3 regions of the Variovorax sp. GW821-FHT10D07 genome follow, and region 2 is predicted to be linked to each of the others. Evidence: predicted binding sites of a transcription regulator. Region 2 holds the regulator's gene; each other region holds the start of a gene.
What was found. Region 2 encodes LexA, which represses DNA repair genes until DNA is damaged. Its sites were predicted from a motif close to ACTGTATNNNNATACAGT; they were not measured.
Positions count from the first base shown of each region.

Region 1: imuA (translesion DNA synthesis-associated protein ImuA) is a predicted target of LexA. The motif match lies at 5,948-5,965, and genes of this name have one in related genera.
Region 3: AC07PU_RS29805 (putative DNA modification/repair radical SAM protein) is a predicted target of LexA. The motif match lies at 5,357-5,374, and genes of this name have one in related genera.

Region 1 is NZ_JBWKMZ010000003.1:254,523-262,268, forward strand. It holds gene AC07PU_RS11580 (WD40/YVTN/BNR-like repeat-containing protein) at 1-803, shown strand, start outside; gene AC07PU_RS11585 (M20 metallopeptidase family protein) at 819-2,186, opposite strand; gene AC07PU_RS11590 (LysR family transcriptional regulator) at 2,321-3,220, shown strand; gene AC07PU_RS11595 (LysR substrate-binding domain-containing protein) at 3,311-4,225, shown strand; gene AC07PU_RS11600 (2-hydroxychromene-2-carboxylate isomerase) at 4,236-4,844, opposite strand; gene AC07PU_RS11605 (CmcJ/NvfI family oxidoreductase) at 4,859-5,746, opposite strand; gene imuA (translesion DNA synthesis-associated protein ImuA) at 5,979-6,797, shown strand; gene AC07PU_RS11615 (Y-family DNA polymerase) at 6,766-7,746, shown strand, end outside.
Region 2 is NZ_JBWKMZ010000003.1:687,973-695,718, reverse strand. It holds gene xseA (exodeoxyribonuclease VII large subunit) at 1-295, opposite strand, end outside; gene AC07PU_RS13660 (MotA/TolQ/ExbB proton channel family protein) at 609-1,241, shown strand; gene AC07PU_RS13655 (ExbD/TolR family protein) at 1,297-1,722, shown strand; gene lpxK (tetraacyldisaccharide 4'-kinase) at 1,811-2,752, shown strand; gene AC07PU_RS13645 (Trm112 family protein) at 2,733-2,915, shown strand; gene kdsB (3-deoxy-manno-octulosonate cytidylyltransferase) at 2,912-3,679, shown strand; gene adk (adenylate kinase) at 3,984-4,640, shown strand; gene AC07PU_RS13630 (asparaginase) at 4,714-5,676, opposite strand; gene lexA (transcriptional repressor LexA) at 5,749-6,423, shown strand; gene AC07PU_RS13620 (hypothetical protein) at 6,601-6,984, shown strand; gene AC07PU_RS13615 (D-2-hydroxyacid dehydrogenase family protein) at 7,240-7,746, shown strand, end outside.
Region 3 is NZ_JBWKMZ010000012.1:134,925-142,670, reverse strand. It holds gene pyrC (dihydroorotase) at 1-612, opposite strand, end outside; gene AC07PU_RS29815 (ATP-binding response regulator) at 790-2,616, shown strand; gene AC07PU_RS29810 (UdgX family uracil-DNA binding protein) at 2,633-4,075, opposite strand; gene AC07PU_RS29805 (putative DNA modification/repair radical SAM protein) at 4,087-5,340, opposite strand; gene ligK (4-carboxy-4-hydroxy-2-oxoadipate aldolase/oxaloacetate decarboxylase) at 5,446-6,129, opposite strand; gene AC07PU_RS29795 (amidohydrolase family protein) at 6,122-7,192, opposite strand; gene AC07PU_RS29790 (Bug family tripartite tricarboxylate transporter substrate binding protein) at 7,209-7,746, opposite strand, start outside.

The sequences.
Region 1 (7,746 bases), 430 kb from region 2:
TCGACGCGAAGACCTGGCGCGAGGTGCTGTCGGTGCGGCCGTACCGCGGCGGCCTGCTGGTGGCCGGCGAGGAAGGCCTGCTGCGCCTGTCGACCGACGAGGGCGATACCTGGAAGGACCTGCTGCCGCCCGACGACGGCCTGATCCAGGTGGCGCAGCCGATGCGCGACGGCAGCCTGGTGGTGGTCTCGCGCAGCGACAGCCTCTGGAGCGTCTACGCGTCGGCCGATCCGGGCGTCGGGTGGCGCAAGCTCGGCGAGTTCTCCGACAGCCGTTCGATCAACATGCCGTGGATGCGCAGCATGGCCTTCGGCACGCCCGACCGGGTGGGCGTGATGATGCCGAACGGCGACCTCCACGCCACCGACGGCCGCACGCTGACGCGCTCGAGCAATGGCCAGTCCACCCTCGACGTGAACGCGCTGCCCGACGGCACCCTGGTGTCGCAGACGGCGATCTTCACCAAGTCCACCATGCTGTCGCCCGACTGGGGGCAGACCTGGACCGATCTCAACACCAGCCGCTTCGTCGTGACCATCGCCTTCAAGGACCGCCAGACGGCCTATGCGGTGGCGCCGATCGCACCGGGGCTGATGCCCGGAGCGATGGGGCTGATGACCACGCGCGACGGCGGCAAGAGCTGGACCCACACCGGCGGCTCGCCGAGCATCACGGGGCCGCAGGCCGTGCGCCAGATGATGGTGGACCGCTCCGACGGCTCCCTGATCGCCTTCCTGCCCGACAACCTGATCCTGCGTTCCGCGGACGAGGGCAAGAGCTGGAAGATCGTCAAGGACAACTGAAGCGCGGCGCAGTCCTCACTGCGCTTGCGAGACCTTGACCCCCGCGGCCCCGCCGGCCGGCCGGTTCATGTACGCCAGCGTGCTGCCCACCAGCGCGCGCACGCCCACGCGCAGCGCCGATTCGTCGATCACGAACTCGGACGAGTGGTTGGGCGCGCCGTTGCGGTCGGCGAAGGGCGAGGCATTGAGGTGCCAGAACACGATCGGGATGTTCTTGCCGAAGGAGCCGAAGTCCTCCGAGCCCATGCTCGGCTGCGACTCGCGCGCCTTGCCGGGGCCGGCCGCGGTCTCGAGCGCCTGCGTCACGGCCTGCGTGGCGGCCGGATCGCTGACCAGCACCTCGTAGCCCGTGTCGATCGTGACCTCGGCCGTGAGGCCGTGGCTCTCGGCGATCTTCTGCGCCTTGAGCCGGATGGCGTCGTGCGCGGTCTTCTGGTTCTTCTGCGACAGCGAGCGCACGGTGCCGGCGATCTCGGCCGTGTCGGGCAGGATGTTGACGCGGTTGCCGCTCTGCAGCAGGCCCACGGTCACCACGGTCGGGCCGTCGAGCGGATCGATCTGGTGGCTCACGATGTTCTGCAGCGCCAGCGCGATCTCGGCCGCGGCCAGCGTGGGGTCCTTCGCGGTCCAGGGCGAGGAGCCGTGGCCGCCCTTGCCCTTGAGCGCGATCTTGAACACGTCGCCGCTGGCCATCAGGCTGCCGCGCCGGTAGCTGATGGTGCCCGAGGGCGCGCGCGCACTGATGTGCTGGCCCATCACCACGTCGACCTTCGGGTTGTCGAGCACGCCGGCCTTGACCATCGCGGGCGCGCCGCTGGCCACCGGGCCCGGGCCCTGTTCCTCGGCGGGCTGGAACAGGAACACCACCGTGCCCGGCAGCTCGTCGCGCACCTTCGACAGCGCCTGCGCCGCGCCCAGCAGCATCGCCACGTGCGTGTCGTGGCCGCAGGCGTGCGAGACCGGCACGTCGCTGTTGAGCCAGGGCGCCTTCACGGTCGAGCGGAACGGCAGCTCGTTGCGTTCGGCCACCGGCAGCGCGTCCATGTCGGCGCGCAGCGCCACCACCGGACCCGGCTTGCCGCCGCGCAGCACCGCCTTGATGCCGGTCTTGGCGACGCCGGTCTGGACCTCGATGCCGGGCATCTTCGCGAGCGCCGCCGCGATATAGGCGGCCGTCTGCACCTCCTGGTACGACAGCTCCGGATGCTGGTGCACATGGCGGCGCCATTCGATCACCTGCGCCTCGGAAGCATCGGCGAGCGCCAGCGCGCGCGCCGTCAGCGCATTGCCGGCATCGGGCGCCGGCGCGGTCTGGGCCGAGGCCGCGACGTGGAAGAGGCTGCCGGAGAGCATCAGCAGGGCGAAGCGGGAGCGGAGTTTCATGGGTGGCTGAAAAAGGAGGGATGAAAGGGAGGTGTCGAGGCGGGTCGACCTTAGCGAAAGCCGGCGCATCGGAAAAGACTCGAAAAACTCCAGGGCGATCAAAATCCCTGATCACCCCATTTCCTCGTCCTCCCATGAACCTGCGCCATCTGAAGATCTTCGAAGCGATCGCCGAGGCCGGCAGCATCCGCGCCGCGGCGCGCGTGGCCGGCCTCACGCAGCCTGCCATGACCTATGCGATGCGCGAGCTCGAGCAGAGCGTGGGCGCGCAGCTGCTGGTGCGCAGCGCCCAGGGCGTGTCGCTCACCGTGATCGGCGAGGCCCTGCTCCAGCGCGCGCGGCTGCTGGCCAACGAGGTGCGCCGCGCCGAGGACGAGATCGCGCAGCTGCGCGACGGCGCCGGCGGCCTGCTGCGCGTCGCCTTCAGCTCGTTCGCGGTCGAGCGGCTGCTGCCCGACGCGCTGCAGGACTTCCGCCGCAAGTGGCCGGGCGTCGCGCTCGAGCTGCAGGAGCTCAGCGGCGCCGACGTGAAGGGCCTCTGGAGCCGCGGCGATTTCGACTTCGCGATCCTCGGCGAACTCGAGCCCGATGCCGGCGACGGCGTGCATCGCGAGACGCTGCTCGAGTTCCCGCTCGCGGTGGTGGCCGGCGCGAAGCATCCGCTGGCGCGCGTGCGTTCGATGGCGAAGCTGCACGAGGCCATGTGGGTGGTGCCCTGGTACGGCGTCGAGCTGCTGCGCCGCCACTTCGCCGCGGCCGGCCTGCCGCCGCCGCGCGACATCGTGATCTGCCATTCGTGGCAGCTCGGCATCACGCTGGTGAAGAAATCCGGCGCGCTGACCCTGGCCGCGGCCTCGCTGTTCAAGCACGCCGTGGCGGCGCGCGGGCTGGTCGCGCTGCAGGTCGCGGACAGGCTGCCCCAGGTGCGGGTGTCGCTGCTGATGCGCGATCCCGCGGCGCTCACGCCGGCGGCGCGGGCGTTCTCGCAGTCGTTGAAGGCGGTGGCGGACGGGGTGTCGGCGGCCGGGCGGTAGCCGGCCGGCTCATTCCGCGCGAAGACACGCGGCGGTGCCTGTGCTCCAATCCCATTCCACCCTCGCCATCCCGCCGCATCCGCCATGGGCTTGCCGCTCCCGCTCGTCCGCCTGTCCTCGCTCGACCTCGTGCGCGGCTTCGTCGCGGTGGGGCGGCGCATGAGCATCTCGCTGGCGGCGCAGGACCTGTGCGTGACGCAGTCGGCGGTCAGCAAGCAGGTGCATGCGCTCGAGGCGCAGCTCGGCGTGAAGCTGCTGGTGCGCGGCCATCGCTCGATCTCGTTCACGCCCGAGGGCGAGCGGCTGTTCCGCAGCGCCGATGCGGTGGTGCAGCAGCTGCAGGAGGTGATGGGCGAGATCGGCCGCACCGGCGCGCAGCGGCCGGTGACGCTGAGCGCGAGCATCGGCGTCACGGGGCTGTGGCTGCTGCCGCGGCTCAGCCGGGTGCAGGACATCCATCCGGGCGTGGACGTGCGGGTGTCGGCCAACAACCGCGTGGCCGACCTGCGCAACGAGGGCATCGACCTCGCGATCCGCTACACCACGCCCGCGCTGGCGCCGGCGGGCGCGGTGCGGCTGTTCGGCGAAACGGTGGCGCCGGTGGCGCATCCCTCGCTGGCGCTGCCGCCGCTGGCCTCGGCCGAGTCGATCGCGGTGCTGAACCTGCTCGAGTTCGACGATGCGCAGCGGCCCTGGCTGCAGTGGCGCGACTGGCTGGCCGCGGCCGGCTGGGCCGACGCGAAGCCGCGCGGCATGCTGCGCTTCAACCAGTACGACCAACTGATCCAGGCCGCGATGGCGGGGCAGGGCGTGGCGCTCGGGCGGCTCGAGCTGATCCAGCCGCTGCTCGACGACCGGCGGCTGGTGCGCGTGGAGGCCACGCTGCCGGCCCAGCCCTCGGGCCATGCCTACTGGCTGATCCAGGCCGAGCCGCAGCCGCGCGAGGAAGTGCGGCACGTGGCCGAGTGGCTGGTGGCCGAAGCGAAGGGTTCCGCGCCGCGCTGAGCCCGTGGGTTCAGGCGCCGGCCTGCGCGCGGGCGAACGCCAGCGCATCGTCGAGCCGGTCGTTGCCCCAGAACATCTCCTCGCCCACGAAGAAGGTGGGCGCGCCGAAGATGCCTTTCTCCATCGCGGTCTCGGTCTGGCGGCGCAGGCGCAGCTTGTTGGCGTCCGACAGCGCCTCGTCGATCACGCGGTGCGCGGGCAGGTCCATGCCGGCGAGCAGCCGGGCCATGGTCTCGGGCGCGTCGATGTCGCGGTCCTCGGCGAAGTTCAGCCGCATCGTGCGGCGGCAGAACTCGCCGATCCACGGCTGGCCGGCGCCGGCCAGCGCGATGCGCAGCGGCAGCACGGCGGCCCGCGGGAAATTGCTGGGCCGCTGCCAGGGCAGGCCGTATTTTCTGCACTGGCGCACCATGTCCTTCCAGACGTAGTCGCCCTTTTCCTTCTGCAGCACGAAAGGCGAGGTCTCCCAGCCCAGCGCGCGGAACACCGGCCCGAGCAGGAAGGGCTGCCAGCGCAGCGCGACGCCGTGCGCGGCGGCGGCTTCCTCGATGCGCATCGCGCTGAGGTAGCTGTAGTTGCTGCCGAAGTCGAACCAGAAATCGAGCGTGGGTGCGTTCATGGCCATGGCCTTTCTCACTCGAACACCACCAGGCAGCGCGCCTCGATGCTCTCGCGCAGCGGGGCATCGGCCGGCGCCCGCGGATGGTCGAAGGCCGCGTGCGGCGTGAAGCGCGCGACGCCGCCGAGCTGCGCGTCGTACTGCTTGAACACCAGCGCCTCGTGCCGGTCCATGCGCGAGAAGTACGACCAGCGGTGGGTGGCGGCATGGGTGGCGAGGTAGATCTCGCCGGTGCGCTTCGGATAGCGCACCTCGGCATTCACCAGGTCGCGCGCCATCACCGTGCGTGCATCGCAGACGGCCAGCGGGGTGTCGAGCACCGGACCGGCGATCGAGCGCCAGATGTTGACGATGCAGTAGCGCCGCACGGCCGCGGCCTCGGCCGCGCTCGCGAGCACCAGGGCCAGCCGGCGACGGCCCGATTCCTCGGTGTAGTCGTTGTGGATGCGGCCGTTGGCGGCGGCCTTGCCGTCGGTCTTGCCGCGGCCGAAGTTCAGCGCGGTGCGCTCGGGCTCGCGCTGTCGCACCAGGTGGTCGAACACGTGGGCGCGCGCGCCGCCGGTGACCGCGAGCGCGAGCGCGGCCAGCTCGGGGTAGTAGACGGCCCGGACCTCGGCATCGTCGAGGAAGTCGGCGACCGCCGTGGGCGCCTCGCGCAGCTCGAAGCCCTCGCGCTCGATATGGGTCGGCCGGCCGCGGGCATCGGCGATCGGCATCGCGATCCGCTCGTACTCGCCGCTTTCCCAGGGCAGGCCGGGCGGCGGCGTGAAGGCGTAGCTGTAGGGCCGCAGCGCGGTCGGCCGCAGATAGTTGAGGCCCGCCTCGATGTCGCCGCTGGCGGGCAGCGCCGCCGCGGCGATGGCCGAGCCGGCGGGTGGGGAATGGGAAAGGGTGGCGTGCATTCCTGGGGCTCCTGGGACATGGCCCGCTGCTGGCCGCGGCGGCCCATCCGCCGCGGCCACGAGGACCATTCTTCGTGGCCTCATTGAAGCGGCTTCGGCGCGGGGCTTCAAACGAGATCTTGGCGCCAACGCATGAGTGGTTGGAATGGGAGGGAGTGCCCCGCAAAGAAATTTGCCGCCCCGATTGCGAACCCTGGAAATACTGGATAAAAATACAGTTAACAGTTCCATCATGGGCCTTCCTTCCCTCGCCTCCCTCTCTCCCGCCGCCGGCCGCGGCGTCTGGCATGCCGACGAGCTCGGCAGCGCCGACGCGCAGGTCGTCGGCACCGGCCATGCCGCGCTCGACGCGCAGCTGCCGGGGGGAGGCTGGCCGGTCGGCGCCATGAGCGAGCTGCTGCAGGCCGCGCCCGAGGACCATGTCTGGCGGCTGCTGCTGCCCGCGCTGGTGCAGTCGGTGGCGGCGCGCGGCGGCCCCGTGGTGCTGATCGGTCCGCCGCGCGAACCCTTCGGCGCCTCGCTCGCGGCCCATGGCCTGCGGCCCGAGGCGCTGATGTGGGTGCGCAGCGAGGCCGCGGCTGCGCGGCTGTGGGCCTGCGAGCAGGCGCTGCGCTGCGCCGAGGTGGGCGCCGTGCTGGCCTGGTTGCCGCAGGCGCGCGTGGGCGAGCTGCGGCGGCTGCAGCTCGCGGCCGCGCAGCACGAGGCGCTGCTGTTCGTCTGCCGGCCCGAGTCGGTGGCGCAGTCGGCCTCGCCCGCGCGGCTGCGGCTGCGCATCGCGCGCTGCGAGGCCGACCCGGCGCAGATCGAGCTGCACATCCTCAAGCGCCGCGGCCCGCCGCTGGCCGCGCCGGTGCTGCTGCCGGCGCGCGGCGAACGCATGGCGGCGCTGCTCGCGGCCGCGCGGCTGCGGCGCAAGCTGCGCGCGCAGCAGCAGGGCGTGGTTGCGGTGGAGGCGGTCGTCGACGCACCGCCGGCCGCCAACGTGGTGCGCATCGACGCATGGAAGGCAGGAGGCGCCAATGCACTGGATCGCCTTGCAGTGGTCGCTTGAGGCGCAGGCCGAGGCCGGTGCCGCCGCGGCCGCCGCCGATGCCATGCCCACCCCCGAGGCGCTGGGCTGGTGGGCGCTGCGCTACACGCCGCACGTCTGCTGGCTCGACGAGGCGCTGATGCTCGAGGTCTCGGCCTGCGAGCGCCTGTGGGGCGGGCGTTCCTCGCTGATGCGTCAGTTGCTCAACGAAAACCCCGTGCCTGCCGCCGCCGTGCTGCGCGGCGCGCAGGGCGCCACCAGCCTCGAGGCGCTGGCGCGGCTGCGGCTGTTCGTGCGCGAGGAGAAGCGGCCGCCCGAGATTCCCGCCGGCCTGCCGCTCGACACCCTGAGCGCCGCGCGCGAGCACCTCGATGCGCTCGCGCGGCTGGGTTGCCGCAGCTGGGGCGAGGTGGCGGCGCTGCCGCGCGGCGGGCTCTCGCGGCGCTTCGGTGCCGAGCTGCGTGCCGCGCTCGACATCGCCTGGGGCCTGCGCCCCGAAAGCCATGCCTGGCTCACGCTGCCCGACGTGTTCGAGCAGAAGCTCGAGCTGCCCGCGCTGGCCGAGACCGCGCCCGAGCTGATGTGGTCGGCCAACCGGTTGTTGTCGGCGCTGCAGATCTGGCTGCGCGCACGCCAGCGCGGCGCGCGCGCGCTCGAGCTGGAATGGACGCTCGACCTCAAGCGCTTCAACGGCGTGAACCTGCCGCCGACCCAGCAGATCGCGGTGCGCACCGCCGAGCCCACGCAGGACCTCGCGCACCTGCGCCGCCTGCTGTCCGAAAAGCTCGCCCTGGCCACGCTCGCCGCGCCCGCGAGCTGGCTCAAGCTGCGCTCGCTCGAGACCGATCCGTGGGCCGGGGCGAGCACGAGTTTTCTGCCGGAGGACAACCGCAAGGGGGACAAGTTGCACGAGATGGTCGAGCGGCTGAGCGTGCGGCTGGGGGCGATGCAGGTGCTGGTGCCGCGGGCG
Region 2 (7,746 bases):
CGCCGCGCGGCTCGTAGACCGCGAGACGCCCGCGCACCTCGACCTGGTCGCCGTCGCGCGGCGAGAAATCGAGCAGGCCGGCCGCACGGCGGAACATGGCGCAGCGCAGTTGGCCCGACTCGTCCTTGAGCGAGAAGTAACAATGTCCACTCGCCGCACGCGAAAAACCGGAGATTTCGCCGCGCACGGACACCGGATTGAAGCGGGCATCGAGCGCATCGGCGACCGCGCGGCACAACGCGCCGACGGCCCAGACGCGCGGTCCGGAAACCGGATTGGGGTCACGCAAGTTCACAAAACCGCCGAATCGTGATTTGGCACTCTTCCACAACGGGTGCCGTGGCTCGGGCGCCAGGCCCCTGGGGTCGGACAATTGCACGGTTTCTCGTGCAAGTTGTTGATTTCATTTAAAAAAGCGGTGCCCAAAATTCAATCGATCTAATGGAAAGCCCAGTTGGCGCGGCTCGCGGCGACTTGCGCAGCGGGTTAATCACAAAGTTATCCACAGAATCTGTGCGTCTTGGCCGACACGCAAACAAGCCGTGTGGCGATGGTGGGCTCAGTGGATAATCGCCGCGCATTGACAGCCTACGGGGCCGGAGGATTCCTTGTTTTCCATCATAGTTGCTGCAGGTTGGCCCATCTGGCCGCTGCTCGCTTGCTCGGTGATTGCACTCGCACTCGTTATAGAACGTTTCACAAGTCTCAAGACAGTGAAGGTGCTTCCGCCCAAGCTGCTCGACGAAACCATCACCGTGTCGCACAACGCGGTACCCGGCCCCGATGTGGTGACCAAGCTGGAGAACAACTCGATGCTCGGCCAGGTGCTGGCCGCCGGCTTGCGGGCGCTGAACGCCAATCCGCGCTGCACCGAGGACGACCTGCGCGCCGCCATGGAAGCCTCGGGCCGCACCGTGGCGCACCGGCTGGAACGCTACCTGCCCGCCCTCGCCACCATCGCCTCGGCCGCCCCGCTGCTCGGGCTGCTGGGCACGGTGATCGGCATGATCGAGATCTTCGGCTCGCAGTCGCCGACCAGCGGCGCGGTCGGCTCGGGCAACCCGGCGCAGCTCGCGCACGGCATTTCGATCGCGCTCTACAACACGGCCTTCGGCCTGATCGTCGCGATCCCGACCCTGATCTTCTGGCGCTACTTCCGCAGCCGCGTCGACGAGTACCTGCTGAACCTGGAACTCTCGGGCGAGCGCTTCGCGCGCCATCTCAACGCGATGCGCAAATGAGGGCGCCCCCCGCCTTCATGGCCGCCACCGGGAGCGCCCGGTGAGCCGCGGCCGCATGCAGTTTCGCCATGGCGCGCGCGACGAGCCCGAGATCAACCTGATCCCGTTCATCGACGTGCTGCTGGTGGTGCTGATCTTCCTGATGCTGTCGACCACCTACAGCAAGTTCACCGAGATGCAGCTGCGGCTGCCGACGGCGGACGTGGACGCGCAGCGCGACTACCCGAAGGAAGTGATCGTCGGCGTGTCGGCCGACGGGCGCTATTCGGTCAACAAGACACCCGTGCCCGACCGCAGCGTGGACACCGTGGCGGCGGCGCTCGCCGCGGCCGCCACTGGCGGCAAGGACAGCGTGGTGATCATCAGCGCCGATGCCAGCAGCCCGCACCAGGCCGTGGTCACGGTGATGGAGGCCGCGCGCCGCGCGGGCCTGATGCAGATCACCTTCGCCGCCCAGTCGACGGCGCAAGCCGGGCACTGAGTTGCCGTCGCAGGGGCGCAACGGCACCCACGCCGGCGCAACCGCCTCGCGGCTTCGGCGCGCCTGGCTGTCGCGCGGTCCGCTGGCGATGTTGCTGTGGCCGCTGTCCCTGCTCTTTCGCACGCTGGTGGCGCTGCGCGCGCTGCTTTATCGCCTCGGCTGGCTGCGCACCGAACGTGTACCGGTGCCGGTGGTGATCGTCGGCAATGTGATCGCCGGCGGCGCGGGCAAGACGCCGGTGGTGATGGCCGTGGTGCAGCATCTGCGCGCGCGCGGCTGGCAGGTCGGCGTGGTGTCGCGCGGCTACGGCCGGCACACGGACGACTGCCGCGAAGTCCTGCCCGACAGCGATCCGCGCGAGGTCGGCGACGAGCCGGCACTGATCCGGCGCAGCACCGGCGCGCCAGTGTTCGTGGCGAGGCGTCGCGCCGAGGCCGCGCGCGCGTTGCTCGCCGCCCACCCCGCCACGCAGGTCGTCGTCAGCGACGACGGCCTGCAGCATCTGGCGCTGGCGCGCGATATCGAAATCTGCGTGTTCGACGACCACGGCATCGGCAACGGCTGGCTGCTGCCGGCCGGCCCCTTGCGCGAACCCTGGCCGCGCGATTGCGACCTGGTGCTGCACAGCGGCGAGCACCCCGCATTCCCCAGCGGCTTCACCGCCACCCGTCAACTGGCGACCTACGCGATGGCCAGCGACGGCGCCCGGACGCCGCTGGCCTCGCTGGCTTCGCGCCCCATCACGGCGCTGGCGGCGATAGCGCGGCCCGAAGCCTTCTTCGAGATGCTGCGCGCGCAAGGCATCGAACCCGAACGAACCATCGCCCTGCCCGATCACCACGATTTCGCCGACTGGCATAACGACGTGCCGGCCGGCCATCTGCTGCTCTGCACAGAGAAGGACGCGGTCAAGCTCTGGCGCAAGGAGCCTGGTGCGCTGGCCGTGCCGCTGCTGTTCGCGCCCTCCGAAGCCTTCCTTGCGGCGCTCGACGCAAAGCTATCATCGACCGATGGACACCAAGCTGCTTGAACTGCTCGTCTGCCCCGTCACCAAGGGCCCCCTGACCTGGAATCCGGAGAAGCAGGAACTCTGTTCGCGCAGCGCGCGCCTGGCCTATCCGGTGCGCGACGGCATTCCGGTGCTGCTCGAGAACGAGGCCCGCACCCTGTCCGACGACGAGCTCGGGCTGTGAGCTTCACGGTTCTGGTGCCGGCCCGGCTGGCGTCGACGCGGTTGCCCGACAAGCCGCTGGCCGACATCGCGGGCGTACCGATGGTGGCGCGTGTGGCGCAGCGAGCGGCGCAGTCCGGCGCGGCGCGCGTGGTGGTGGCGGCGGACCATGCCTCGATCCTCGCGGCCTGCCAGACCCACGGGGTGGAGGCGATTCTCACCCGTCAGGACCACCCGAGCGGCAGCGACCGCCTCGCCGAAGCCTGCGAACAGCTCGGCCTCGACGGCGACGCGGTGGTGGTCAACGTGCAGGGCGACGAGCCGCTCATCGACCCGGCGTTGATCGACGCCGTGGCCGCGGCGCTCCTCGCACGGCCCGACGCCGCCATGAGTACCGCGGTGCATGCGATCGATTCGGTGGCCGACTATCTCAATCCGAACGTCGTGAAGGCCGTGCTCGACGCGCAGGGCAATGCGCTCTATTTCAGCCGCGCGCCGATTCCCTGGTGGCGCGATGGTGCCGCGCCGGGCGTGCCTCCGACGCAACTGCCTTCGCCCGCGCCACTGCGCCACATCGGCATCTACGGCTACCGCGCGGGGTTCGTGCGCCGGTTTCCCTCGCTGCCGCCCTCGCCGCTCGAAACCATCGAGGCGCTCGAGCAACTGCGCGCGCTGTGGCATGGGCATCGCATCGCGGTGCATGTGAGCGATGCGGCGCCGGGACCGGGCGTGGACACGCTGGAAGACTTGGCACGGGTGCGAGCACTGTTCGGCGCCGCGAACTGAGCGCTGGCCTAGCGGCGGCCGGCCGCTGCGATCAGTCACGCGGATGCCATCCAGGCCTGGAAGTTCCAGGCTTCGAACGGCAGTCCAATCTTCGGCCAACTTGCCCGATCCATCCACGAAGAGCCGGCTTCGGAGCGCAAGGCGTCTCGATCATCGCTTTCGGGCCATCGCCATCGCGGGTGCCTGGCGAAATTGTTCACGGGGCCGCGTGCTATCCTCGACGCAACTCCGTCCGTGGCACCTTGTCTTCATCGAAGGGTGCCTGCGCGACGTGACACAAATCCAAGAACCCTCCGAGGACACCATGAGACTGATTTTGTTGGGCGCGCCCGGGGCGGGCAAAGGCACGCAGGCGGCCTTCATTTGCCAGAAGTACGGCATTCCGCAGATTTCCACCGGCGACATGCTGCGCGCCGCCGTCAAGGCCGGCACCCCGCTGGGCCTGCAGGCCAAGGCCGTGATGGATGCGGGCGCGCTGGTCAGCGACGACCTCATCATCAATCTCGTGAAGGAACGCATCGCCCAGCCCGACTGCGCCGAAGGCTTCCTGTTCGACGGCTTCCCACGCACCATTCCGCAAGCCGACGCGATGAAGGCCGCGGGCGTCAAGCTCGACTACGTGCTCGAGATCGACGTGCCCTTCAGCGACATCATCGAACGCATGAGCGGCCGGCGCTCGCACCCGGCCTCGGGACGCACCTACCACCTCAAGTTCAACCCGCCCAAGGTCGAAGGCAAGGACGACCTGACCGGCGAGGAACTGATCCAGCGCAAGGACGACGAGGAAGAGACCGTGCGCACGCGGCTCGACGTCTACAGTCAGCAGACGCGTCCGCTGGTCGACTACTACTCGGCCTGGGCCAAGACCGATCCAGCCGCCGCGCCGAAGTACCGCGCCATCCAGGGCGTGGGCACGGTCGAAGAGATCACGCAACGTGCACTGGCCGCACTGAGCAGCTGATCCCCGACTCGAATCGCAAGCCGCGTGCGGGCCTCGAGGCCCGCGACGCGGCTTTTTCTTTGGCGTCCCGACTTCAGAGCAGCTCGAGCGTCAGCGCTATGCGCGCCTTGACGGGCGTCAGCGCGCCCGCATCGCGCAGGCGGTCGCCCGACTTGGGCAGGATGCGCCCTTGCGTGCAGCGGGTGGCGCGCAGCACCGCGATGCCGGCCTCCTGCGCCTCGAGCGCCGCCGCCTCGAGCGCATGGTGCAGCGTGCCGTTGCCGGTGGTCGCCAGCACGAGGCCGCGTAGCGGCGAGGTGGCGGTGCCATCGGCACGCAGCGCATGAATCAACGCGCCGCTCGCGCCCGCGTGGCTCATCACGATCTCCACGCGCGGCCATGCGGCCTCGTCCTCGGGAAGACGGTCGAGGGCTGCGCCTGCTTCCGAAGCCGGCCAGTCACGCATGCGCCGTACCTCGCCCTCCTCCACGTAGCCCACCGGCCCCGCGTCGCCCGCGTCGAAGGCATCGAGCCGATAGGTGTGCACCTTCTGCACGTCGAAGGCACCGAGCACCGTGCCCGCGCATACCGCGGTCACGCCCTGCGCGCCCGGTGTCGCGGCCACGGCGATCGCATCGCGCACGTTCTGCGGACCGTCGGGCGACAGCGCGGAGGCCGGGCGCATGGCGCAGGTCAGCACGATGGGCTTGCGCGGCGCCAGCACCGACTGGAGGAAGAAGGCGGTCTCCTCGAGCGTGTCGGTGCCATGGGTGACCACCACGCCGGCCACGTCGGGCTGCGCCAGCCAGTGGGCGCAGCGCAGCGCCAGCGCGCGCCAGATCGCGAAGGACATGTCCTTGCTGTCGACCTGCGCCACCTGCTCCGCCGCCAGCGTCACGCCAGCGGGCGCCTCGATGCCGCCGAGCAGGTCGGCCACGCCCACCTCGCCGGCGGTGTAGCCGATGTTGTCGCCACTGTTCGCCGCGCGGCCCGAGATGGTGCCGCCGGTGCCGAGCACCACCACGCACCGCGGATTCGAGAGGGATGAATTCACCATGGCTTGCCAACTTTGAAAAACTGGTTAAAAATACAGGTACTGGATGTTCAGCCAGTGCCGCAAGGAACCACCATGCAGTTCGCCGTGAAGCTTACCGCCCGCCAGCAGCAGATCCTCGATCTGATCCAGAGCGCCATTGCCCGTACCGGGGCGCCGCCCACTCGTGCCGAAATCGCGAGCGAGCTGGGCTTTCGCTCCGCCAATGCCGCCGAGGAGCATCTGCAGGCGCTGGCCCGCAAGGGCGTCATCGAACTCGTGAGCGGCACCTCGCGCGGCATCCGCCTGAAGGGCGATGCCCTGCGCTCGCTCGCCGAATCGCGCAACAGCCAGTTCTCTCTGTCGCTGCCCGGTATGGCGCAACTCGCGCTGCCGCTCATCGGCCGCGTCGCGGCCGGCTCGCCGATCCTCGCGCAAGAGCATGTCGACCAGACCTACTACGTCGAGAACACGCTGTTCCAGCGCCAGCCCGACTACCTGCTCAAGGTGCGTGGCATGTCGATGCGCGACGCCGGCATCATGGACGGCGACCTGCTCGCCGTGCAGGCCACCAAGGAAGCGCGCAACGGCCAGATCGTGGTGGCGCGCCTCGGCGACGAAGTGACCGTCAAGCGCCTCAAGCGCAACAAGCAGGTGATCGAGCTCCATGCCGAGAACCCCGACTACCCGACCATCGTGGTCCAACCCGGCGAGCCCTTCGAAATCGAAGGCCTCGCGGTCGGCCTGATCCGAAACACCATGCTGATGTAGGCCTGCCGAGCCGGCCCGGCGGTCTGCATCGCCGAGCCGTTTCGCGGATCCGCATCACGCATCCCCCATCCGGTCGCTGCAGGTGGCGGGCGTATGGCGCTTTGTCGCCATCACCCTGCTGCGCCCGATGACAACGAATCCTGCCTGTGTTCAACCTCAAACCTTCTTGGAGTTCACATGGGAATCGCCCTCCTCACCTTCGTCGATCTTTGGATGCCGCTGCAGTCGCTCGCGAGCCGCTGGTTGCCCGCCCGCCCCGCACACCGTCGCGATGACGACCTGTGCGCCAGCGAGCTGCGCTATGTGTCGGTACGGCCGTCGTGCACGGCACGCGGTGACAGCGGACATAACGCCGTCACGGCCGCAGCCGTCGCGCAGGCGCCTTCGCGTCCGCTGCGGGTGGTGCGCGTCGTCGACCGCCAGCAGGGCGGCGCGCGCAACAGCAACCGCGTCGTGATTTCGGGCCGGATGGCGGATGTGTGCGCCGAGCTCGACCGCCTCGCTGCGCTCGAGGCACTCGAAGCCGCCGCCGTGGCGCCCCGCCCCGTGCACCTGCACTGAGAGCATCGGCCCAGCGTTTCACGCAGTCGCTCGATCACGTGAACGCGCAAGGTCTAGGCTCAGGGGTGTGAAGAAACCATAGCAGCCGGTTTGTTCAACCCTGTCGGGAAGGCAGTGCCGACCTCGCCCCTTTGCCCGCCTTTGCCCCTGCTTCTCCTGCCTTTGCCCCCGTTTTCACCTCTTTCGGGGCCCAGGGGCCGTATCCAAACGTTCAACGGCGCGCCGATTCCATGCTGCGAGGCACAATGGCATGCCATGAATATTGTGATCCTCGACGATTACCAGGATGCGGTGCGCAAGCTGCACTGTGCTTCGAAGCTCGATGCCTACGCAGCCAAGGTCTACACCAACACCGTCAAGGGCATCGGTCAACTCTCGGTGCGACTCAAGGACGCCGATGTGATCGTCCTGATCCGCGAGCGTAGCCAGATCTCGCGCCAGCTGATCGAGAAACTCCCCAAGCTCAAGCTGATCTCGCAGACGGGCCGCGTCAGCAGCCACATCGACGTGGCCGCGTGCACCGAGCGTGGCGTGGCGGTGGCCGAGGGCTCGGGCTCGCCGCAGGCGCCGGCCGAACTGACCTGGGCACTGATCATGTCGGCGATGCGCCGACTGCCCCAGTACATCAGCAACCTCAAGCATGGCGCCTGGCAGCAGTCGGGACTCAAGTCGGCCTCGATGCCACCCAATTTCGGGCTCGGCTCGGTGCTCAAGGGCAAGACGCTCTGCGTCTGGGGCTATGGCCGCATCGGCCAGCTCGTG
Region 3 (7,746 bases), on a different contig from region 2:
GCGGTTGTACAGCAGGTGGTGCGCGGTGATGGTGGCGGCCGTGAAGCGGTCGGCGTCGCGCACGTAGTGGGCGCCCTCCTTCGTGGTCAGGTGCTCGAACACCACCTTGAGCTCGGGGAAGTCGCGGCGCAGCGGGATCATCACGCGGTCGACGAACACGGCCTCGCGGTCGAACAGGTCGATCGCGGGATCGGTGACCTCGCCGTGCACCAGCAGCAGCAGGCCGTGCTTCTGCATCGCCTCGAGCGTCTTGTAGGTCTTGCGGATGTCGGTCACGCCGGCATCGCTGTTGGTGGTGGCGCCGGCCGGGTAGAGCTTGAGCGCGCGCACGCCGGCTTCGGCTGCCAGTGCGATCTCTTCGGGCGGCAGCTTGTCGGTCAGGTAGAGCGACATCACGGGTTCGAAGGCGCTGCCCTCGGGCACGGCGGCGCGGATGCGGTCGCGGTAGGCCACGGCCTGGGCGGCGGTGGTCACGGGGGGACGCAGGTTCGGCATGATCAGCGCGCGGCCGAACTGGCGCGCGCTGTGGGGCACGACGGCTTCGAGGGCGGCGCCATCGCGCACGTGCAGGTGCCAGTCGTCGGGGCGGGTGATCGTGAGGGTGTCAGTCATGGCGCGGCGATTGTCGCACCCGCCCTCGCACCGACCGTCTCACCGGCCACACGCCCTCCCCCGGGCATGACTTTGGGCACTTACGGCGACGCGGGACTGCCGCCTAGGATGCGGCGATGAGCCGCTCGGTCCGCGAAACCGGGACGGAGGAACCACCTCGCGGGGAGAGACAGGCCGATGAACGACACGACGCCGGGACCGCTGGCGCAGGACGGCACGCTCGCGCTGCGCGTGCTGCGCGAGCACCTGGCCTCGGTCTACGCGGGCCACACGACGGCGATCGCGGCGCACGGCGTCTTCGCGCTCGCGATCGGCGTGTTCGGCTACTTCAACGTGCTGCCCGGGCACCGCGCGCTGGTGCTGGGCATCGTCACGACCATCGTGCTGATGGACCTGTACGTACTGCTGTCGAAGCGCTGGACGCCCGCGGTGCCGCTGGCCGACAGCCCGCGCTGGGCGCGCCGCTACACCATCCACGTCACGCTGGTCAGCGCGATGACGGCGCCGTGCAGCCTGTTCCTGGTGGCGCTGCAGAGCCCCGCGATGACCACCTTCGTGACGGTCGTGATCATGGGCAGCTGGACCCGCGCGGTGCAGGCGCGCTGGCCGCTCAAGGGCGCGATGTTCGGCTACGGCATCCCGATGATGAGCGGGCTGATCGTCGCGCTGGCCTGGTACGGCAGCATGCTGAACTGGTTCCTCGCCGGCTTCGCGCTGCTCAACCTGGTGCTCACGCTGCGCGAGGGCGTGAAGCAGAACGAGCGCCTGACGGCCTCGCTGATGCTGCAGTTCGAGAACGAGGCGCTGGCCGCCCAGCTGCGCGAGCAGGTCGCGGCCACCGAGCGCGCGAGCGCCGAGAAGACCCGCTTCCTGGCCGCCGCCAGCCACGACCTGCGCCAGCCCATGCATGCGATCGCGCTGTTCGGCGCGGCGCTGGGCAGCACGCTGCGCCGGCGGCCCGAGATCCAGAACGTCGAGCGGCTGATGCGGGCGGTCGATGCGCTGGGCGCCTCGCTCGACACCATGCTCGACATCTCGCGGCTCGACGCGGGCGTGGTCCAGGCGGCGCCGCGCGCGTTGTCGCTCGATGCCCTGCTGATCCCGCTGCACCACACCTTCTCGGCGCAGGCCGAGCGCAAGCGGCTGCAGCTGCGCGTGCGCGCCAGCGGCCTGTGGATCCACAGCGATCCGCAACTGCTCTACCGCATGCTGTCGAACCTGGTCGACAACGCGCTCAAGTACACGACGCAGGGCGGCGTCACGGTGATCGCGCGCCCGCGCGGCGACCAGGCCTGGATCGAGGTGCGCGACACCGGCATCGGCATCGCGCCCGAACAGCGCGACCGCATCTTCGAGGAGTTCTACCAGGTCGACAACCTCGGGCGCGACCGCTCGCGCGGCCTGGGCATCGGCCTGTCGATCGTGCAGCGGCTCTCGCGCCTGCTCGGCCATCGCATCGAGCTGCGCTCGCACATCGGGCGCGGCACGCGCTTTCGGGTCGTGCTGCCGCTGGCCGAAGCCTCGGAAGCCTCGGCGGGCGCCTTCAGTCCGCTCGACCTCGAGCTGCCGGTGCGCCAGCGCTTCGACGTGCCGGCGCTGCGCGGCCGCGTGCTGCTGATCGACGACGAGGAGGAGATCCGAAAGGCCATGACCGAGCTCATGAGCGCCTACGGCATCGAGGTCGCGGCGGTGGCCGACGAGGCCGAGGCGGTGGCGCTGCTGACCGGGCCCGAGGCGCAGGACCCGCCGGTCGCGCTGCTGCTGTGCGACTACCGGCTGTCGAGCGGCGTCGACGGGCTCGAGCTCGGCCTGCGCCTGCGCGAGCGCTTCCAGCTCGACGCGCCGATGCTGCTGATCACCGGCGAGACCGCGCCCGAGCGGCTGCAGCGCGTGCGCGCCTCGGGCGTGCCGGTGCTGTTCAAGCCCGTGACCGCGGCCATGCTGATGCAGGCCATGGCCGAGCTGGTGCCGGCCGAACGCCGCACGGAAGCGCCGGACACCTGAGCCAGCCCGGCGGGCTTCAGGCCACGGGCGCCGTGTCGCGCGCGCGGGCCAGCTCCTCGCGCCAGCGCGTATGGGCCGCCTCGCGCTCCTCGTCGGGCAACCGCAGCAGCGCCGACGGATGCAGCGTCACGAACACCGGCCGTCCGTCCGCACGCTCGTGCAGCCAGGCGCCGCGCTCGGCCTGTACCGCCACCGGCCGACCCAGCAGCGCGCGCGCCGCCGTGGCACCGAGAGCGACCAGCGACTGCGGCCGCACCAGCGCGATCTCGGCATCGAGCCAATTGGCGCAGGCCTCGGCCTCGCGCTGCCCCGGCGTCTTATGGATGCGCCGCTTGCCGCGCAGTTCGTACTTGAAGTGCTTCACCGCATTGGCGAGGTAGACGCCCTCGCGCGCCCAGCCGAGCTGCGCCATCGCGCGCTCGAGCAACTGGCCGGCCGGGCCGACGAAGGGCCGGCCCGCGAGGTCCTCCTGGTCGCCGGGCTGCTCGCCGACCAGCATGTGGCGCGGCGCGAGCGGCCCTTCGCCGCACACGGCCTGGGTGGCCTGCGCGCCGATCGGGCAGGCGCGGCAGGCATGGGCGGCCGCGCGCAGTTCGCCGAGGTCGGCCGGCGCCACGCCCTCGGCCGGCCGCGCGTGCAGCGCCATCGGCGCGCGGATGCGCCGCGCGGGCGTGGCCGGCGCCTCGATCATCGATTGGCTGCGCGCATCGGCCGCGTCGGCCAGCGGCTGGATTAGCGCGGCCTCGGGCAGGTTGTGCCAGTAGCGGCGCGGCATCTCGCGCTGCATGGTCGAGAACTTGAGCCGCGCCGGATTGAAGATGTGGGCGTAGTAGGTGAGCCAGAGCCGTTCGCCCGCGTCGGGCGGCGGCTTCTCGCGGCGGTCGGCGCCCGCGCGGAACGACAGCGCATGGCCGTCCCATTCGACGCAGCGCTCGGGCGTGAGGATGGCCCAGCGCATCTGCGCGAAGCGGCGCGCGAAGAAGTCGGCATTGGCCTCGACGATGCGGTGCTCGGGCTCGAACCACGCGACGTGGCGCTCGAGCCCGTCGTCGTCCGTGACCTGCGTGAAGCGCACGAAGGCGCGCATCTTGTGGATGTCGCGGTGCACCGCCTTGGCCATGCGCTGGGCCCGCATCATGTCGGCGTCGAGCGGATCGTGGCGCAGCGCGGGCTCGTGCGCGAGGCGCCAGAGCAGGCGGTAGAGCAGCGCGAAGCGCTGGGGATCGCGGTGCAGGATCACGTCGGCGCACAACGCGACGAAGGCCGCCGGCACGGGCTGCATCGCCGCGGTCGACGGTGCGATCGCTTGCTCGGGCACGTCGCCGAACAGGCCTTCGTCGCCCCCGGCCCGCGCCACTCCCCACTCGATCCGTTCAGGCGGCACGCCATCGGCCAGCAGTTGCCGCGCACGGCGCCGGAAACCGTCGAGGTCGACCGCGTCGTCGAGCCGCACCTGCATGGCGATGGCGCTCAGAACAGCGAGGCCTGCTGCGCCGGCTCGGCGCGCGCCGAAGCCGCCATCGCCCCGGCCGCGGGCCGGTGCCCGTCGGCCACCACGAAGGGCAGCACCTTGCGCGCGGGCACATGCAGCCGCCGCAGGTCGTCGGCGCGCACGCGGCGCACGCGCCGCGCCTGCAGCAGCCGCTCGACCGCCTTCACGCCCAGGCCCGGCACGCGCAGCAGCAGCTCGCGCGGCGCATGGTTGAGGTCGACCGGAAAGCGTTCCGCATGCGCGAGCGCCCAGGCCATCTTGGGATCGACGTCGAGCCGCAGCAGGCCGTCGCGCTCGGCCACGATCTCGCCGTGCTCGAAGCCGTAGAAGCGCATCAGCCAGTCGGCCTGGTAGAGCCGGTGCTCGCGCATCAGCGGCGGGGCGGCCAGCGGCAGCGCGCGCGCCGCGTCGGGGATCGGGCTGAAGGCCGAGTAGTAGACGCGGCGCAGCCGGTAGGCACCGTAGAGCGTGGCGCTGGTCGCGAGGATGGCGCGGTCGTCGGTGGCGTCGGCGCCCACGATCATCTGCGTGCTCTGGCCCGCGGGCGCGAACGGCGGCGGCTTGGCAGCCACCGGCGTCGCGCCCGGCAGCGCGCGGATCGGCACCACGCGGCGCGCCTCCTCGCGCGTGTCGTCGATCTGCAAACGCAGCCGCGCCATCGAGCGGCGGATCGCGCTCTCGTCCTTCTCGGGTGCGAGGGCCTGCAGGCCCTCGGTGGTCGGCATCTCGACGTTGATGCTGAGCCGATCGGCATAGCGGCCGGCGCGCGCGATCAGCTCGTCGCTGGCATCGGGAATGGTCTTGAGATGGATGTAGCCGCGGAAGTCGTGGTCCTCGCGCAGCGAGCGCGCGACCTCGACCACCTGCTCCATCGTGTGGTCGGGCGACTTGATGATGCCGCTCGAGAGGAACAGCCCCTCGATGCAGTTGCGGCGGTAGAAGTCGAGCGTGAGCTGCACCACCTCCTCGGCGCGGAAACGCGCGCGCGGCACGTTGCTCGAGGCGCGGTTCACGCAATAGAGGCAGTCGTACTGGCAGTGGTTGGTCAGCAGCACCTTGAGCAACGAGATGCAGCGGCCGTCGGGCGCATAGCTGTGGCAGATGCCCATGCCCTCGGTCGAGCCGATGCCGCGCCCGCCCACCGAGTCGCGCGGCTGCGAGCCGCTCGACGCGCACGAGGCGTCGTACTTGGCGGCATCGGCCAGGATGGCGAGCTTGTGCTGGAGGTCCATGGGGTGGGTGGAAAACACTGTACGTTTATACAGATGTTAACCGTCCCATTGCCCCGATGGCCCTGCGGCCATGCGCGCGGGTCGGGCATTGCCCGCCGCGCCCTTTCAGTCGATGTAGCGCAGCCCCGCCGCCGCCAGCGCCGGCCGCATGTCGTACATGTCGAGCCCGAGCACGCCGCTCGCGAGCTTCTCGCGCTTCGACGTCTCCAGCGCCTCGCGCTGACGCGCCTTCTCGAGCGTGGCCGCGGCCATCGCGCGCGGCACGCAGACCACGCCGTCGTCGTCGGCCACGATCGCGTCGCCGGGCTGCACCGACATGCCGGCGCACACCACCGGGATGTTGACCGAGCCCAGCGTGGCCTTCACGCAGCCCTTGCTGCTGATGGCCTTGCTCCAGACCGCAAAGCCCATCTGCTGCAGCGTGCGCACGTCCCGCACGCCGCCGTCGATCACCAGCGCGCGCGCGCCGCGGGCCTGGAAGCTGGTGGCCAGCAGGTCGCCGAAGAAGCCGTCGCTGCTCGGCGCGGTGATGGCCGCCACCACGATGTCGCCGGGGCGGATCTGCTCGGCCGCGACGTGCAGCATCCAGTTGTCGCCCGGATGCAGCAGCACGGTGACGGCGCTGCCGCTGACCTGCGCGCCCGGATAGATCGGCCGCATGTACGGCGCGAGCAGACCGACCCGGCCCATGGCCTCGTGCACCGTGGCCGAGCCCAGGGCCGCGAGGGCATCGACGACCTGCGCGTCGGCGCGTTCGATGTGACGATGGACGACGCCGAGTTCATGCATGGCGGGCTCCTTGCGTGGAATGAGATTGGGGATCGAACAGCCGGCCGCGCGCATTCAGCTGCGCATCGAGCCGCGGAAAGACGCGGCGCGCATTGCCTTCGTAGACCTGCGCGCGCTGCTCGGCGCTCAGCGCGGCGGCCTCGATGTAGCGCCGCGTGTCGTCGTAGAAATGGCCGGTCTCGGGATCGATGCCGCGCACGGCGCCGATCATCTCGGAGGCGAACAGGATGTTCTCGGCCGGGATCACGCGCGCGAGCAGGTCGATGCCCGGCTGGTGGTAGACGCAGGTGTCGAAGAACAGGTTCTTCAGCAGGTGCTGCGCGAGCGGCGGCTTCTTCATCTCCTGCGCCAGCCCGCGAAAGCGCCCCCAGTGGTAGGGCGCGGCGCCGCCGCCGTGCGGGATCACGAAGCGCAGGGTCGGGAAATCCGCGAACAGGTCGCCCTGGATGCACTGCATCACGGCCGTGGTGTCGGCATTGAGGTAGTGCGCGCCGGTGGTGTGGAAGCAGGCGTTGCAGCTGGTGCTCACGTGGATCATGGCCGGCACGTCGAGCTCGACCATCTTCTCGTACAGCGGATACCAGTGGCGGTCGGTCAGCGGCGGGCTGTTCCAGAAGCCGCCCGAGGGATCGGGGTTGAGGTTGACGCCGACGAAGCCGTAGTCGCGCACGCAGCGCTCGAGCTCGGCGATGCACGAGGCGACCGGCACGCCCGGCGACTGCGGCAGCATGGCCGCGCCCGCGAAGCGCTCGGGAAACATCGCGCCCACGCGGTGGCACAGCTCGTTGCAGATCGCGGCCCAGGTCGAGGACACGGCGAAGTCGCCGACGTGGTGCGCCATGAAGCTCGCGCGCGGGCTGAAGATGGTGAGGTCGATGCCGCGCTCGTCCATCAGCCGCAGCTGGTTGCCTTCGATGGATTCGCGCAGCTCGTCGTCGCCGATGCGCAGCTCGGACGCGGCCGGCGCGGGCCGCCCCGTGCCGAAGGCCTCGACCTGGCGCCGGCGCCAGGCCTCGAGCGCGGCCGGCGCGGTGGTGTAGTGGCCGTGGCAGTCGATGATCATGAGGTCGACGCCGTGCTCAGTCGGCCTTGATGTCGGCCGCGCGAATCACCTGCTCCCACTTGGCCGATTCGCTCTTGAGGAAGGCCGCGGCCTCCTGCGGGCTCGAGGGCGTGATGACCGCGCCGAGCGCGCCCAGCTTCTCGCGCGTGCCGGCATCGGCCAGCGCCTTGCGCGTCTCGGCATTGAGCTTGGCGACCACCTCGGGCGCGGTGCCGGCCGGCGCGAGCAGCGTCCACCAGACGCTGGCGTCGAAGTTCGGCAGGCCGGCCTCGGCCATGGTGGGCACGTTCGGCAGCATCGGCGCGCGCTGGGCGCCGCTGACCGCCAGCGCGCGCAGCCGGCCCGACTGGATGTGCGGCAGCACCTCGAGCGGGTTCAGCAGCATGAACGAGGTGCGCCCCGCGATCAGGTCGACCAGCGCGGGCGAGCCGCCCTTGTAGGCCACGTGCAGTGCATCGAACTTGCCGACCGAGGCCAGCAGCGCGCCGGCGAGGTGGCCCGAACTGCCGTTGCCGGCCGAGCCGTAGCTCATGTCGCCGGGCTTGGCTCGCGTG